One region of the Variovorax sp. VNK109 genome, then DNA from elsewhere that is predicted to be linked to it. Evidence: predicted binding sites of a transcription regulator. Region 1 holds the regulator's gene; each other region holds the start of a gene.

The links. The regulator sigma-54, encoded in region 1, starts transcription at its own class of promoters, with help from an activator protein. The targets are predictions, from matches to a motif close to TGGCANGNAANCTGCTTT.
Region 2: a site for sigma-54 is predicted at 1,950-1,967, ahead of ACO2Q9_RS19400 (isopenicillin N synthase family dioxygenase). Genes of this name have one in related genera too.
Region 3: a site for sigma-54 is predicted at 2,004-2,021, ahead of atzF (allophanate hydrolase). Genes of this name have one in related genera too.
Region 4: a site for sigma-54 is predicted at 2,601-2,618, ahead of ACO2Q9_RS11500 (CmpA/NrtA family ABC transporter substrate-binding protein). Genes of this name have one in related genera too.

What each region holds. Positions count from the first base shown of each region.
Region 1 covers NZ_JBMSDV010000004.1:401,726-405,745, reverse strand. Annotated here, with positions in the region: gene ACO2Q9_RS16255 (THUMP domain-containing class I SAM-dependent RNA methyltransferase) at 1-960, opposite strand, end outside; gene ACO2Q9_RS16250 (RNA polymerase factor sigma-54) at 957-2,516, opposite strand; gene lptB (LPS export ABC transporter ATP-binding protein) at 2,548-3,333, opposite strand; gene lptA (lipopolysaccharide transport periplasmic protein LptA) at 3,378-4,013, opposite strand.
Region 2 covers NZ_JBMSDV010000007.1:10,534-14,553, reverse strand. Annotated here, with positions in the region: gene ACO2Q9_RS19410 (NAD(P)-binding domain-containing protein) at 1-518, opposite strand, end outside; gene ACO2Q9_RS19405 (VOC family protein) at 518-904, opposite strand; gene ACO2Q9_RS19400 (isopenicillin N synthase family dioxygenase) at 918-1,922, opposite strand; gene rutR (HTH-type transcriptional regulator RutR) at 2,050-2,715, shown strand; gene ACO2Q9_RS19390 (NAD(P)/FAD-dependent oxidoreductase) at 2,760-4,020, opposite strand, start outside.
Region 3 covers NZ_JBMSDV010000007.1:128,501-132,520, forward strand. Annotated here, with positions in the region: gene ACO2Q9_RS19970 (M48 family metallopeptidase) at 1-645, shown strand, start outside; gene ACO2Q9_RS19975 (ABC transporter substrate-binding protein) at 671-1,921, opposite strand; gene atzF (allophanate hydrolase) at 2,053-3,789, shown strand; gene ACO2Q9_RS19985 (DUF4089 domain-containing protein) at 3,808-4,020, shown strand; gene ACO2Q9_RS19990 (AtzE family amidohydrolase) at 4,017-4,020, shown strand, end outside.
Region 4 covers NZ_JBMSDV010000003.1:83,017-87,036, reverse strand. Annotated here, with positions in the region: gene ACO2Q9_RS11510 (ABC transporter ATP-binding protein) at 1-278, opposite strand, end outside; gene ntrB (nitrate ABC transporter permease) at 268-1,128, opposite strand; gene ACO2Q9_RS11500 (CmpA/NrtA family ABC transporter substrate-binding protein) at 1,146-2,558, opposite strand; gene ACO2Q9_RS11495 (response regulator) at 2,685-3,320, opposite strand; gene ACO2Q9_RS11490 (PAS domain-containing sensor histidine kinase) at 3,332-4,020, opposite strand, start outside.

The DNA.
Region 1 (4,020 bases):
GGCCACGCCGGCTGTTTCGATGCGCTCGCCATAGGGCGGGTTCACCAGCATGAGGCCGGGCACGTCCGCCGGCGGCATGCGCTGCAGCGCGTCGCCGCCCCGCAACTGGATGGCGTGCGCAATGCCCGCACGCTGCGCGTTGCGCATCGCGAAGTCCACCATGCGGTGGGCCACGTCGCTGCCGAAGACCTCGGCCTTGGGTGCATGCACCGCCTCCTGCGCTTCGCTCTTCAGTGCACTCCACACGTGTGGCTGGAAAGGCAGCAGCTTCTCGAACGCGAAGCGGCGCAGCAACCCTGGCGCCATGCCGCAGGCGACCTGCGCGGCCTCGATGGCCACCGTACCGCTGCCGCAGCACGGGTCGTACAGCGGGACGGTTGCGTCCCAGCCGCTGGCGGCGATCATCGCAGCGGCCAGCGTTTCCTTGAGCGGTGCGTCGCCCTTGTCCTCGCGCCAGCCACGCTTGAAGAGCGGCTCGCCGGAGGTGTCGATATAGAGCGTGACTTCGTCCTGCGTGAGGTGCGCATAGACGCGCACGTCGGGCCATTGCGTCTCCACGCTCGGGCGCACGCCGCCGCGATCGCGGAAGCGGTCGGCGATGGCGTCCTTCACGGTGAGCGCGGCAAAGTTCAGGCTCTTGAGCGGGCTGTTCTGCGCGGTGATCTCGACCTTGAAGGTCTGGCGCGGCGTGAACCAGATCTCCCATGCGACGCTGGCAGCGGCGGCATAGATGTCCTTCTCTTCTCGGTAGCCGCCATGCGCCAGCTGGATCAGCACGCGCATGGCCAGGCGGCTGTGCAGGTTGAGCGCGAGCGCGTCGCGCCACGAGCCGGACAGCAGCACGCCACCGCGTCGCTTGCGCACGTCTTCCGGCGCAGCGCCTGTGATGCGCAGCACTTCGTCGGCGAGGAAGTCTTCCACGCCGGCGGCGCAGGGCAGGAACAATCGGAGCTGGTTCACAGGGACTTGCGGAGGTTGGCGGGCGCGATGCGCAGCGCCTCGCGGTATTTGGCGACGGTGCGGCGCGCGCACTCGATGCCCTGTTCCTTGAGCATTTCGGAAATCTGGTTGTCCGACAGCGGCTTCTTCTGGCTCTCGGCACTCACGAACTGCTTGATGAGCGCGCGCACTGCCGTGCTGGATGCATTGCCGCCGGTCTCGGTGCCGAGCGCGGAACCGAAGAAATACTTGAGCTCGAAGGTGCCATAGGGCGTGGCCATGTACTTGGCCGTGGTCACGCGCGAGATGGTGGACTCGTGAAGGCCGAGTTCGTCGGCGATCTCGCGCAGCACCAGCGGGCGCATGGCGAGCTCGCCGTGCACGAAGAAATTCTTCTGGCGCTCCACGATGGCGTTGGACACGCGCAGGATGGTGTCGAAGCGCTGCTGGATGTTCTTGATGAACCAGCGCGCCTCCTGCAGCCGCTGCTGCAGCGCCTGGTGGCCCTCGCCCTTGTGCGACTTCAGCGCGCCGGCATAGATGTCGTGCACACGCAGGCGCGGCATGACGTCGGCGTTGAGCTGCACGCGAAAGCGCATCGATGCGCCCCGGCCCGACTTCACGACGATGACGTCCGGCACGACGATGTTGCGCTCCACGTTCACGAAGCGGCGGCCGGGCTTGGGTTCGAGCCGCCCGATGAGCGTCATCGCGGCCTTCACCACGGCTTCGGACTCGTTGCAGATCTGGCACAGGCGCTTGATGTCGCGCCGCGCCATCAGCTCCAGCGGCTGACCGCAAATGCGCAGCGCGGCAGCGCGCACGGCGGGCTCGGCGTCTTCGTCGGTGAGCGCGCGGATCTGCAGCGACAGGCATTCAGGCAGGTTGCGTGCACCCACGCCGACCGGCTCCATGCTGTGCAGCAGGTGCAGCGCCATGGTGAAGCGCCCGACAAGTTCTTCGGCCTGTTCGAGATCGTCACCGGCCAGGCTCACCGCCAGCGCGTCGATCGAATCCTCCAGATAGCCGTCGTCGTTGAGCGACTCGATGAGGAAGCGCAGCGCCGCACGGTCCACCTCGCTCAGGCGCAACGACCGTGTCTGGGCATGCAGATAGGCCTGCAGCGACTCGTGCTCACGCGCGAGTTCGGTGGCGTCCATCGCGTCGTCGCCATCGAGGTTGTTCTTGCGGGCAGGCGCGTCGCCGCCCCACTCGGTGTCGTCCACCACGATCTCGGTGCTGCCGTCGCCTTCCCAGCTGTCGGCGAGTTCGGCCGCAGGGTCGGCCGGCGCGGCTTCATCGGACACGTGGTCGGACGCCGCATCGCTCCCGTGGTCTGAGCCGTCGTAGTCGGAGCCCGCATCATCCCGCACGCGGGTCGTCTCCAGTTGCGCGGCCGCCATGTCCTCGCCCGGATGGTCTTCGACCTCCATCTCGAGGAACGGGTTCTCGTCGAGCATCTGCTCGACTTCCTGGCTGAGTTCGAGCGTCGACAGCTGGAGCAGGCGGATCGATTGCTGCAGCTGGGGCGTGAGCGCCAGATGCTGCGATACGCGTAGAGAAAGACCCTGCTTCATGACGGAACCCGAAGACGCGGCGAAAGCGCCGTCACATCCGGAAGTGCTCGCCGAGGTACACCCGGCGCACTTCGGCGTTGTCCACGATTTCCGACGGCGTGCCCTGCGCGAGCACATGGCCGTCGCTGATGATGAACGCATGGTCACAGATGCCCAGCGTCTCGCGCACGTTGTGGTCGGTGATCAGCACACCGATGCCGCGCGACTTGAGGAAGCCCACGATGCGCTGGATCTCGATCACCGCGATCGGGTCGATGCCGGCGAACGGCTCGTCCAGAAGGATGAACCGCGGCTGCGTGGCCAGTGCCCGCGCGATTTCCACCCGGCGTCGTTCGCCGCCCGAGAGCGCAAGCGCGGGCGAGTCGCGCAGGTGGTCGACGCGCAGGTCCTGCAGCAGGGTGTCCAGCCGCTTGTTGATCTCGGCGCGGGACAGTGACTTGCCCGCGTCAGGCCCATCCTGGTATTGCTGCAACTCCAGCACGGCGCGCACGTTCTCTTCCACCGTCAGCTTGCGGAAGATCGACGCCTCCTGCGGCAGGTACGACAGGCCCATGCGCGAGCGGCGGTGGATCGGCATGTCGGTGACGGGCTGGCCGTCGATGCTGATGGCGCCCGCGTCGGCACGCACCAGCCCGACGATCATGTAGAAGGACGTGGTCTTGCCCGCGCCGTTGGGCCCGAGGAGCCCGACGACTTCGCCCTTCTGCACCGACAGCGACACATCCTTCACGACCTTGCGGCTGCCGTAAGCCTTCTGGAGATGGCGCGCCTCGAGACGGCCTGCCGCCGGTCCGGCCGGTGCGGCCGATACGGCAATGGCCGAGGGGGTTGCGGGTACTGCGATATCGGGCACGTTCGACGTCACTTCTTTTCGCCGCCCAGCGTGGTGCTGGGGCGCAGCGGCGCAGATCCCGGACCAGCCGGTGTGGCCGGCGCTGTCGCACCCGGATCCGAGGCCGCGCTTCGCGGCGTCAGCATGGCGCGGACGCGGCCGCCCGGCGCAGGCGCAGTTCCCTGCTGGGCAGGCACGCCGTTGATGGTGAACACATCGCCGCCGTTGTCGTAGGTGATGATGTTGCCGGTCATCTCGTCGTTCATGGTCGCACCACGGTAGCGGCGCAGTTCGGCCCGGCGGATGAATTTGACGTTGTCGGCCTTGCTGTTGTATTCGATGACTTCGGACTCGCCTTCGATGTATTCGTCCAGGTTGTCGCGCTTCTGGCGGTAGTAGGCGAGCTTGCCGGGTTCGGCCGTCACCACGCCGTACTGGTAGCCCTCAGGGTCCTGCCGGACCTCGACGCGGGCGCCCCGGATGATGATCGTGCCCTTGGTCAGGACCACGTTGCCGGTGAAGACGCTGGTCTGCTTCAGGTCGTCGTAGCGAAGCGAGTCGGCCTCGATGTTCATCGGCTTGTCGCGGTCGGCCTTCTCGGCGTGGGCAGTGCCCCAAATCAGGGCAAAAGCGGCGATCAGCGAGGGAATGAGGGTGTTTTTCATAAAGGCA
Region 2 (4,020 bases), on a different contig from region 1:
TCGCCCTGCGGGCGGATGCCGGTCACCTCGACGCCGTTTTCCACCGGCAGTTGCAAGGCATCACGGTACCAGCGCAGGTAGTCCATCCACAACGTGCGTGGAATGCGGTCGATGCCTTGCCACGCTGCATCGCCGAAGCGCACCGCGTACCAGCGCTGCACGCTGAGCGACGGCAGGCCGAGGTCGAGGCCGTTGAGCAGCTTGGGTGTTCGCAGCTCGGGCATGCGCGCGAAGCTTTCCCACACACCCTCCTGGCCTTCGGTCGCGCGGTCGAGCGCGGCGACACGCGTCACGCCGTTCGCGCGCAAGGAAGCGCAGATGCCGAGGCCCGACTGACCGCCACCAACGACAAGGACATCGAGCACGTCATCGCCATGCAGCGGCAGCACCCAGGCCTTGTCCGGGTAAGCGAGCAGCGCCAGTTCCGCGCGCGCCTGCGCCGCCAGGGCCTGCACTGCGGCATCGGCATCCGGCAAGGGCATGGGCATGGGCACGGACATGGCGCTCGGGGTCGGCATCACATCATGTAGTTGATGCGGAACACGTTGCCCTCGGGGTCGAGCAGCACCGCCTGGTACCAGTTGTAGTACGTGACGTACGGTTCCTTGATCAGCGTGGCGCCAGATTCGAGCGCGACGGGCACCATGCGGTCCACGTCGGCCTGGCTGTCCACATCGATGTTGAGCAGGAACTTCACGCCCTTCGTGTCGGAGAACTCACTGAGCTTGAGCAGGTCGTACGCGTCCAGCGCGTTGAAGCCGAGGCTCGATTTGCCCGTGTCCAGACCGCGGAAGATCGGCGAGCGGATCGCCTCGATCTCGGGGAAGCCGAACACGCGCTGGTAGAAGCCGCTCAGGGCGACCACGTCCTTCGCGAACACGTTGACATAGGAGAGATGGGCCATGGGTCCGCGGCTTTCAGGCTTCGGCCTTGGTGCCGCCGAAGGTCGTCTGCTTGACGAACTTCGAGGTCAGGTGATCGCCCGAAGAGATGGGCGCGTACTTCGGCTTCTCGCCCGGCGCGAGGCAGCTGGGCAGGCACTCGACCATCGCGTCGTAGTTGGGCTGGTGGAAGAACACCAGCGACTGTCGGCGCTTGTTCTGCGACGGGTCGCGCGGCGGGTTGACCACGCGGTGCAGCGTGGACACCCACTGGTCGTTGGTCCACTGCATCATCAGGTCGGCGATGTTGACGACGAGGCCGCCCTCGACGTGCGGCACGTCCACCCACTGGCCGGCCTTGTTGAAGACCTGCAGGCCCTTGTCGTCGGGCAGCACGATGGTGAGGCTGCCGTAGTCGCTGTGCGCGCCGGCGCGCAGCTGGCCGGGCAGCGGCTCTTCCTTCTGCGGCGGATAGCTCAGCACGCGGAACATGCTGATGTGCTCGTTGATCTTGTCGTCGAAGAACGTCTCGGGCAGCTCGAGCGCCAGGGCAAAGATGCGCATCAGCGACTGCGACAGGTCGCTCATCGCGCTGAAGTATTCCGTATACGCGGCCTCGAAGCCGGGGATGCCCTGCGGGAAGACATTCGGCTCGAAGTGGGCACCCGCCTTGGGCCCGCGGTGGTACTCGTCGTCGGGCACGCCGGAGGGGCCGATGGAGAACGATTCCTTCAGGTCGCCGGGCGTGGCTTCTTCCAGGCTGTAGGACAGGCCTTCCTCGCCGACCGCGCTGTAACCCCGCACCGCGTCGTCGCGCGGACGGTCCACCTTGCGCTTGTCGGCGAGCGGCAAGTCGAAGAACTGGCGCGAGACATCCGACACGCGGCGGATCAGCCCCGGGTCGATGCCGTGGTTGGTGATGACGAGGAAGCCGATGCTGCGGCAGGCTTCGTCGAGCTTCGCGGCCACGGCAGCCTTGCCTTCGGGCGTGCCGCCGAAATACGGCGCCAGGTCGATGATGGGTACGGTGAGCATGGTCATGAGGGGGTTCCCGGCAATCGCGGGGTCGATGCAACAACCATGCCATTCGGACCAAATGGACAAACCCGGTTTTCCGCGTCAGCATGGTGCATGCCTGCACCGGGTACGACTCCTGCAAGGCCATCCCATGCCCAGAACCGCCCGCGACACTGCCGCCCCCGCCAAACCCCCTGCCGCACCAGGGCGGCGCATCCGCCGCATGGAAGACAAGCGCGCCGTCATCCTGCGGGCCGCCCTCGGCCTGTTCTCGCGTTTCGGCCTGCACGGCACCAGCGTGGACCAGGTCGCCGCCCGGGCGGCCGTGTCCAAGAGCAACCTGCTGTATTACTTCGCCAACAAGGAAGAGCTCTACGTCTCGGTGCTGCGCGACCTGCTGGATGTGTGGCTGGAACCGCTGCGCACCTTCAGTGCCGACCAGGACCCGCGGCAGGCCATCGGCGACTACATCCGTCGCAAGCTGGTCATCTCGCGCGACCGGCCCGACGCCTCACGCCTGTTCTGCCTGGAGATGATCCAGGGCGCGCCGCTGCTGCGCGACGAGCTCGACCGCGAACTGCGCGAACTCGTCGATGCCAAATACCAGGTGATCCGCGCATGGGTGGACTCGGGCCGGCTCTCGCCCATCGACCCGCACCACCTGATCTTCGCGCTGTGGGCCATCACCCAGCACTACGCCGACTTCGCGGTGCAGGTGCAGGCCGTCGCGGGCCGCACGCTGGAAGACCCGGAGTTCTTCGAGCAGACGGTGAGGAACGTGCAGCATCTGGTGCTGGAAGGCATCTCGGCACGCTGAGCGCGCCGCCAACTTCGCGCCGCCCCTTCGCGCGAGCCTGTTCTTCAGCCGCCGAACCGCGCCGGTGAATACGGCGCCGGGTCGACCATCGGCGCATCGCCATCGATGAGCTCCGCCAGCAGCCTGCCGCTGGCCGGGCCCATGGTGAAGCCTTGATGCGCGTGGCCGAAGTTGAACCACAGGCCTGCATGTTTCGGCGCTGCGCCGACCACGGGCACCATGTCGGCCACGCAGGGCCGCGCACCGCGCCAGGGTTGCGCCTCGACCGGCGTGGGCAAGTCCACCAGTTCGCGCGCGGCGGCTTCTGCGCCGTCCATCTGCCAGGGCGTGGAAGGCGCGTCGCGCAGCGCGAATTCGGCGCCCGTGGTGATGCGCACGCCGCGCTTCATCGGCGCGATGACAAGGCCGCGGTCGGCATCAAGCAGCGCGCGGGCGGGGCCCGTGCCGCCGGTGTAGTGGCGGTGGTAGCCGCGCTTGACGAAGAGCGGCAGCGTGTAGCCGAGCGGCCTGATCAGCGTATCGGCCCACGGCCCGAGCGCGACGACCACATGCTCCGCCGCCACGGCGCCGTCATCGGTCTGCACCGACCAACCGGACGATGCCTGCTTCAACGTCAGTGCATCCCCGCTGACGATGCGTCCGCCGAGTTTCACGAACAGCGCCGCATAGCGCGCGACGAGTTCGCCCGGGTCGGTCACGCTCCACGGGTCGAGCCATTCGATGGCACCGGGCAGCCGCCGGCGCAGCGACGGCTCGGCAGTTGCGAGCGCGTCCGGCCCGAGCACCTGGTAGCGCAGGCCGTTCGCACCGGCGATGCGCGCGGCGTTGGCCATGGCTTTGTCCATGCTGGCCTGCTCGCGGTAGATCCAGAGGTAGCCATCGCGCCGCACAAGGTCGCCGGCACCGGCCGCTTCGATCAGCGGCGCGTGTTCGGAGATCGACTGCGCAACGAGGTTGCCGTAGGCCTTCGCATGGCCCGGGTAGCGCGCGGGGCTGGAGTTGTACCAGTAGCGCGCCAGCCTGGGCCCGATGACCGGCATGGCCGACAGGTGCCAGTTCGTGTCGATGCCCCGCTTGAACGCGACGCGCAGAACGCGCGCGATGTCACGCGGAAACGGATAGGGTTCGACCGCCTCGCGCTGGATGATGCCGGCGTTGCCGTATGAGGTTTCCTCGCCCGGGCTGCGCCGGTCGACCAGCACCACCTGATGCCCGCGCTGCGCAAGATGCAGCGCGGTGCAGGTGCCGACCATGCCGGCACCGAGGACGAGGATGGTCTTGGTGGACGCAACGGCGGAAGGCTGG
Region 3 (4,020 bases), on a different contig from region 1:
ATGGCGCAGGCCAAGGCGCAGAAGGCGCTGGCACCCGACAACCACCCGCAGCTGCAGCGGCTGCGTGTCATCTCCCAGCGGCTCATCCCGTTTGCGCCGCCCTGGAACAGCCGCGCGGCCAACTGGCGCTGGGAAGTCAACCTCATCGGCAGCAAGCAGATCAACGCCTTCTGCATGCCTGGCGGCAAGATCGCCTTTTACACCGGCATCCTCGACCAGCTGCAGCTGACCGATGACGAGGCCGCCATGATCATGGGCCACGAAATGGCCCACGCGCTGCGCGAGCACGCGCGTGCTCGCATCGCCAAGACGCAGGCCACGGGCATCGGCCTGTCCATCGGTGCGCAACTGCTCGGCCTGGGCAACCTGGGCGAGGCGGCGGCCAACATCGGCACGCAGCTCCTCTCGCTGAAATTCAGCCGCCAAGACGAGAGCGAAGCCGATCTGGTGGGTCTCGAGCTCGCCGCACGTGGCGGCTACGACCCGGATTCGTCCGTGTCGCTGTGGGAGAAGATGGGCAAGGCCTCGGGCAACAACGGCTCGAGCTTCCTGTCGACCCACCCGAGCGGGCCCGAGCGCATCGCACAGCTCAAGGCCAACGTGCCGCGCGTGGAAGGCCTGTACCAGGCCGCACGGCGTCGCTGAGCCGCCGGCCCCTTTCCGCCTGCCCCTACTGCTTGCGCTGCACGATCAGGTTGCGCTTCGCATCCGACGGGTACGCGAACGTCACCGCGCCGTTCTTCACCATGCCCATCACCAGCATGTTGGGTGAGACGGCATCCTTGCTCGTGGCGGTGAACGGCTTTTCATACGTGGACACCACGCCGTAATAGATGCGCGGCATGTTCTCCAGGCTCTGCTTGATGCGGGGGCCGGACAGGTTGCCGTCGCGGATGCCGAACAGTGAATACATCAGCAGGTAGGTGGCGTCATACGCCTGCGCCGCGGCCATCGGAACCGGGATGCGCTGCGCGTTGTACTTGCGCGAGTACGCCGCAAGGAATGAAGCGCGCCGCTCGTTGCTGGGCTCTGCGATGAAGGTCTGCGCCATCAGCGCGCCTTCGGCGGCTTCGCCCGCGCCCTGGATGAAGTTGGGGAAGGAAAGCGTCCACGGCCCGACCATCGGCACTTTCCAGTTGATGGCAGTGCGGCTCTTCGCGATGACCGCGTTCTCCGGCCCGACGGTGTAGGCGAACACGACGTTGGCTCCGGCGGCACGTGCCTTCTCCATCTCTGCATTCAGCGACTGCACGCCCAGCGCGAAGCTCGTCACGTGCACGGGTTTGATGCCGGCGGCTTCCAGCGCCTTGGTCACGTCGCTCTTGCCGGACTCGCCATACGGCGTACTGTCCGCGAAGATCGCCACCTTGTTCCACCCGCGCCTGAGCAGGTCCTGCACGATGAAGGGCGCCTTGATTTCCTCGCTGGGCGACACGCGGAAGACGAAGCTTTCCGCAGGCGGCACGACTTTCGTGACAGGCGATCCGGCCGCGCACGGCACGATGAGCGGGCTCTGCGCCTTCTGGAACACCGGGATGGACTTGATGGCCACGCCCGTGTTGCAAAACCCGATGGTGGCGATGACCTTGTCCTTGGTGACCAGCTCTTCGCTGAGCTTGAGGCCGGTTTCCGGGTCGCCCTTGTCGTCCTTCACCACGAGTTCGATCGGCCGGCCGAGGTAGCCGCCGAGCGGGTTGATCTCGGCCACGGCGAGTTCGACGCCGTTGACCATCGCGCGGCCGAAGTCCGCCGAGCCGCCCGACATGGGGCCGATCACGCCGACCTTGATGGCATTGGTCACAGGGGCGGGTGCCGTCGGCGCCTGGGCCGGAGCGGGGGCCTGCGCCATGGCGGGGCCCGCGAGCAGTTGTGCAACGAGAAGGGAAGCGCCGAGTGCCGCGATGGCGGGAACGAACCGCATATGTTTCCTCCAGGGGGCGCTGTACCGCGCGATCCGGGGCATCGTATCGAACAACGCCGCTGCCGCATCGGGTAGTTTCCCGTGGCACGCCCTTTGCATCTCATGTTGTGTACAAGTTTGGATGCTTCAACATGGTGCGTTTGGCAGCAGGTCCGGAAAAGCAATCGTCAGACGGCGCGCACGTCGTCGGGGCTGCGTGGGCGCCGCAGGCCTGGATTTCGCGCGTGCCCGCTACCGGTCCGGCAGTGCCCTCCAGTGTCGGCCCGCTTGCCGGCCTGCGCTTTGCGGCCAAGGACAACATCGACGCGGCCGGCCTGCCGACCACGGCTGCCTGTCCGGAGTTTGCCTACTCGCCCGTGCACAACGCGGCCTCGGTGCAGCGCCTGCTCGATGCTGGTGCACGCCTTGAAGGCAAGACCAACCTCGACCAGTTCGCCTGCGGACTCAACGGCACGCGCTCGCCCTACGGCGCGGTGCCCAATGCCATCAACCCTGACTATGTGTCGGGCGGATCGAGCTCGGGCTCGGCCTACGTGGTCGCCACCGGGCAGGTGGACTTCTCGCTCGGCACCGACACGGCGGGCTCGGGCCGCGTGCCGGCGGGGTTCAACAACATCGTGGGCATCAAGCCGACCAAGGGTCTCATCAGTGCCCGTGGCGTCGTGCCGGCCGCGCAGAGCGTGGATTGCGTGTCCATCTTCGCGCGCACCGTCGGCATGGCGGTCAGGGCACTCACTGCCGCGATGGGATACGACCCGCTCGATCCGTATTCGCGCGACATCGCGCTGGCGCGCACGCCGTTCGGCGCGCGCTTCCGGTTCGGCGTACCGGCTGCGCTGCAGTTCTGTGGTGACGGCGTGGCCGAAGCCGAATTCGCAAAGGGCATCCGCGCGATGGAGAAACTCGGCGGCGTTGCCGTGCCGGTGGACTACGCGCCGCTCGGTGCTGCTGCCACGCTGCTGTATGAAAGCGCGCTGGTTGCGGAGCGCTATACCGCCGTGCGCGCGTTCTTCGACGCGTATGAAGACAAGGTGATGGAGCCGGTGCGCGGCATCATCGCGCAGGGCCGCAAATACGGCGCGGCAGACCTGTACGAGGCGCAGACCCAGTTGCGTCGCCTCGGCCAGCAGGCACAAGGCATGTGGGCCGACATCGACGTGCTGCTGGTGCCCACGGCACCCACGCACTACACCATCGCGCAGATGCAGGCCGACCCGGTGGCGCTCAACCGCAACCTCGGCATCTACACCAACTTCGTCAACCTGCTGGACTACGCCGCCATCGCCGTGCCCAGCAGCCTGCGACCGGACGGCCTGCCGTTCGGCATCACGCTCATCGGCCCTTGCGGGAGCGATCTGCAGCTCGCGGAACTGGGCCAGCGCTATCACCATGCGACAGGGCTCACGCTCGGCGCGACAGGCGAACCCATGCCCGCGCCCGTGTCGATTCCCGGGCTGGATGCCAGCGCCACCGTGCGGGTGGCCGTGGTTGGCGCGCACCTGTCGGGCATGCCGCTGAACATACAGCTCACCGAACGCAACGCGACGCTCGTGGCCACCACGGAAACCGCGCCGGACTATCGCTTTTATGCACTCGCCGGCACCGTGCCGCCCAAGCCGGGCCTCGTACGGGTCGCGCCCGGGCAAGGTGCGCGCATCGCGCTCGAAATCTGGGAGATGCCCGTCGAGAACTATGGGTCCTTCGTCGCGCTCATCCCCGGTCCGCTGGGCATCGGCACGCTGAAGCTGGCTGACGGCGCGAGTGTGCAGGGCTTCCTGTGCGAGCCGCTCGCGCTCGAGGGCGCACTCGACATCACGCATTTCGGTGGCTGGCGCGCGTACATCGCTTCGCTGGCACCGAAGGAATGAGCAGGCACACAGACCATCATGAGCAAAGCCGACACACTGCAGTACGTCAAGGCCGCTTCGAAGGCCTTGGGCCTCAACCTGGACGATGAGCGCGCGCAGCGCGTGGCCGAACACTTCGAGCGCACGCAGGCACTGGCCGCCTCGCTCGAGAAAGAGCCGCTGACACCGGAAGACGAGCTCGCCGAAATCTACCGGCCTGCGCCTTACCCGGCGCCGGAGAGCAAGGCATGA
Region 4 (4,020 bases), on a different contig from region 1:
CTCGGCCCCGATATCTCGCGGCCGTCCATGAACACGTGGCCGTCGGTGGCGGTGTCCAGCCCGGCGAGCACGTTGAGGATGGTCGTCTTGCCGCAGCCCGAGTGGCCGATGATGCAGACGAACTCGCCCTTGTCGAGCGTGAACGACACGTCGGCGAACACCGGCTTGCCCGGCACCCAGGTCTTGGCGAGTCCTTCGACTTTGAGGAAACCGGTCATCGGCTTTTCTTTCCTGTGTATGGCAACCACGGCATCGCGTTCGGAGAGTTCACTCCACATACGTCACCACTTTCTGCAGGCTGGCGAATGCCAGGTCCAGCAGCATGCCGACCACGCCGATCACCAGGATGGCGAAGATCACATTCGTGAGCGAGAGGTTGTTCCATTCGTTCCACACGAAGTAACCGATGCCCGTGCCGCCCACCAGCATCTCGGCGGCGACGATGACGAGCCAGGCGATGCCCATCGAGATGCGCATGCCGGTCAGGATGGTCGGCGCAGCCGCCGGCAGGATGACGAGGAACGCGCGGCGCAGTGCGCTGACTTCCAGCGTGGCGGCGACATTGAGCCAGTCGCGCCGCACCGATGCGACACCGAAGGCGGTGTTGAGCAGCATCGGCCAGACCGAGCAGATGAAGATCACGAACACGCCGGAGATCGACGAGTCCTTGATCGTGTAGAGCGCCAGCGGCATCCAGGCGAGCGGGCTGATGGGCTTGAGCACCTGGATGAACGGATCGAGCGCCTTGTAGAGCAGCGGGCTCATGCCGATGGCAAATCCCAGCGGCACGGCGACCAACGTCGCCAACAGGAAGCCCAGGGCCACGCGACCGAGCGAATGCGCCAGCTGGATCGCGATACCCTTGTCGTTGGGCCCGTTGTCGTAGAACGGGTCGGACAGTTGCTGCACGATCGTCGCACCCATCTGTGCGGGCGTCGGGAAGCCTTCGGACTTCTTCTCGCCGCCCGGGTCCTTGCCGAGCATCTTCATATACTCGATCTGCTCGGGCGTGAGTTGCGCAGCAGGCGACGCGGCGCTGCCAGACACCGTCGCCGCATGCCAGATGCCGATCAGGGCCAGGAGCATCAGCACCGAAACGAGCGCCGCGCGCATCCTCAAGGACTTCATTGCTTGGCTCCGCGCGGTCAGGCCATCTTGTTGATCGGAAAGCTCTTGACGTAGTCGTCCGGCTTGGCCGGATCGAACACCTTGCCCATGATGGTGAACTTCGGATAGGCGCCGTCAGGCACCTTCTGGTCGAGCTCCTTCATGTGCTTCTTCGCGTCGGTCAGAAGGAACACTTTTTCAGCGACCTGCCTGTAGTTGACTTCGCCCTTGATGTAGCCCCAGCGCTTCATCTGCGTGAGCATCCACACCGCCATCGACTGCCACGGCATCGGATCGAAATCGGCACGATCGGGCACGGTCTTGATCCCGCCCAGGCCATCGGCGAAGCGGCCGGTCAGCACCTGCGCGATCACGGTTTCCGGCTGGTTCAGGTAGGCCTGCGGCGCGATGACCTTGGCAATGAGCTCGCGGTTCTTCGCATCACGCGCCATGGCAGCGGCAGTGAGCACCGAACGGTAGAGCGCGGCGAAGGTGTTGGGGTTCTTCTGGATGAACTCGGTTGACGTACCGAACGCGCAACACGGATGGCCGTTCCACAGGTCCTTGGTCAACACGTGCAGGAAGCCGATCTCGTCGTAGACCGCACGCTGGTTGAACGGATCGGGGCCGAGGTAACCATCGATGTTGCCGGCGCGCAGGTTGGCCACCATCTCCGGCGGAGGCACCACGCGGATCTGGATGTCCGTATCGGGGTTGAGACCGTGCTCCGCCACGTAATAGCGCAGCAGGAAGTTGTGCATGCTGAACTCGAACGGCACGCCGAACTTGAAGCCCTTCCACATCTTCGGGTCGCGCTTGTCCTTGTGCTTGTTGGCGAGCGTGATGGCCTGGCCGTTGGTGTTCTGGATGGTGGCGACGTTCATCGGCACCGCCGTGGAGCCGACGCCCAGCGAGATGGCCAGCGGCATGGGCGACAGGAAGTGCGTGGCGTCGTATTCCTTGTTGAGCATCTTGTCGCGGATGAGGGCCCAGCCGGCCGTCTTCACCACTTCGACATTCAGGCCTTGCTGGCGGTAGAAGCCCAGCGGGTGCGCCATGATGAGTGGCGTGGCGCAGGTGATCGGGATGAAGCCGATCTTCAGGTCCTTCTTCTCGAGTGCGCCCTTGTCCTGCGCCATGGCCTGCAACGCGGAAACGGGCAGCACCGATGCGATGGCGGCACGCGCGGTGTTCGCACCCACGGCCTTGAGGAAACTGCGGCGCACGCTGTCGACGGGGAAGATCGCCTTCATCAGGCTGGCCTCGACGAATTCGTGGGACAGCTCTTCCGCTGCGGTGGACAGGGAGGGCGCGGATGCAGCAGCGGCCACGGCACGATCGTGGTCCGCAGCAGCGTGGTCCTGCCCGCAGGAGCAGCGCATCAGCAGCGGACGATCGGCGTCGTACGGATCGTAGGCTTTGGAGGAACCGGTTTCAGGCAGTCTGGACATGGTGCACCTCTTTGGAAAGATGCCTGTCACTACGCAAGCGATGCGCCAGATACCGTGCCAGCGCGGCGTTTTGCGTGCCACACCATCAAATCGTCGATGGTTCTGCGCCGGCTTGTAGGGCTGCCCCTACAAATTCGCGTGTCGCTCGGCGTAAATCGCCAGTTCCACATCGTTCTTGGTGCCGGTCTTCTCCAGGATGCGGGCGCGGTAGGTGCTCACCGTGTTGGCGGCCAGGCCCAGTTGCGCACCAATCTCGCTCACGCTGCACCCTTGTGTGAGCAGGCGGAACACCTGGTGCTCGCGGTGCGAGAGCGCCTCGGCGCCATAGCGGCCGGCCACCGCGCCGGCCAGCGCCTCGGCAGTGGCCGGCGTGACATAGATGCCGCCGGACGCCGCCTTGCGCACGGCGGCCAGCATGTCGTCCGAATCCGCGCTCTTGTTCAGGTAGCCCGCTGCGCCGAGCTTGATGCAGCGCACGGCGTACTGCCGTTCGGGATAGGTGCTGAGCATCAGCACCGGCAGGCGCGGATGGTCGGCGCGCAGTTGCTGCAGCACGTCGAGCCCGTCGCGGCCGGGCAATGCGATGTCGAGCAGCACGAGGTCGATGCCGCCGTGCATGGCCTGCACGCGCTCGATCACTTCGGGGCCGGTGGTCGCCTCGGCCACCACCGAGAGATCGGGCGCATCGGCCAGCACCTGCCTGAGGCCCTCTCGCACGATGCGGTGGTCGTCGCCGATGAGGATGCGGATGGGTGTGCTCATGGCCGTCATCGTCAACCTTGCACCGGCATCACGAGGCGGAAGGTCGAGCCCTGGCCCGGCTGGCTGTCGATGGCGACGTAGCCCCCGAAATGACGCGCGCGCTCGCGCATGCCCATCACGCCGTAAGCCGTGGGTGACTCGAATTCGTCCGGTGTGGCGCCACGGCCGTCGTCGCGCACGGAAAGCGTCACGCGTTCGCCGTCCGCCGCGATGCGGATGTCCACCGCGCCCGCCTGCGCATGGCGGCCCACGTTGCTCAGCATCTCCTGGAAGATGCGGAACACCGCCATCGCTGCCGGCTCGGGCAGGTCCACGCCGGGCGCGATGTCCATCGACCAGTCCAGCTTCAGTTCGGCCGACTGCACGAACTCGTGCGCCTGCCATTCGAGCGCGGCCCACAGGCCCTGGTGGTCGAGGATGCTGGGCCTGAGGTCGGTGATGATGCGGCCCACGTTCTCCACCGCGTTCTCGATGAGGCGGCCCATGCTCTGGCATTTGCAACGCAGCCGCTCGCGCATCGCATCGGCTTCCGGTGCCGCGCGCTCGGCTTGCTCGCCCAGGCGCTTGTCGAGCCAGTTCACATCCATCTTGAGCGCCACCAGCAAGCTGCCCAGTTCGTCGTGCACCTCGCGCGCGATGCGCGTGCGCTCGTCTTCGCGCGCCGAATCGAGCCAGGCCGAGAGCTTGCGCGTCTGCGTGA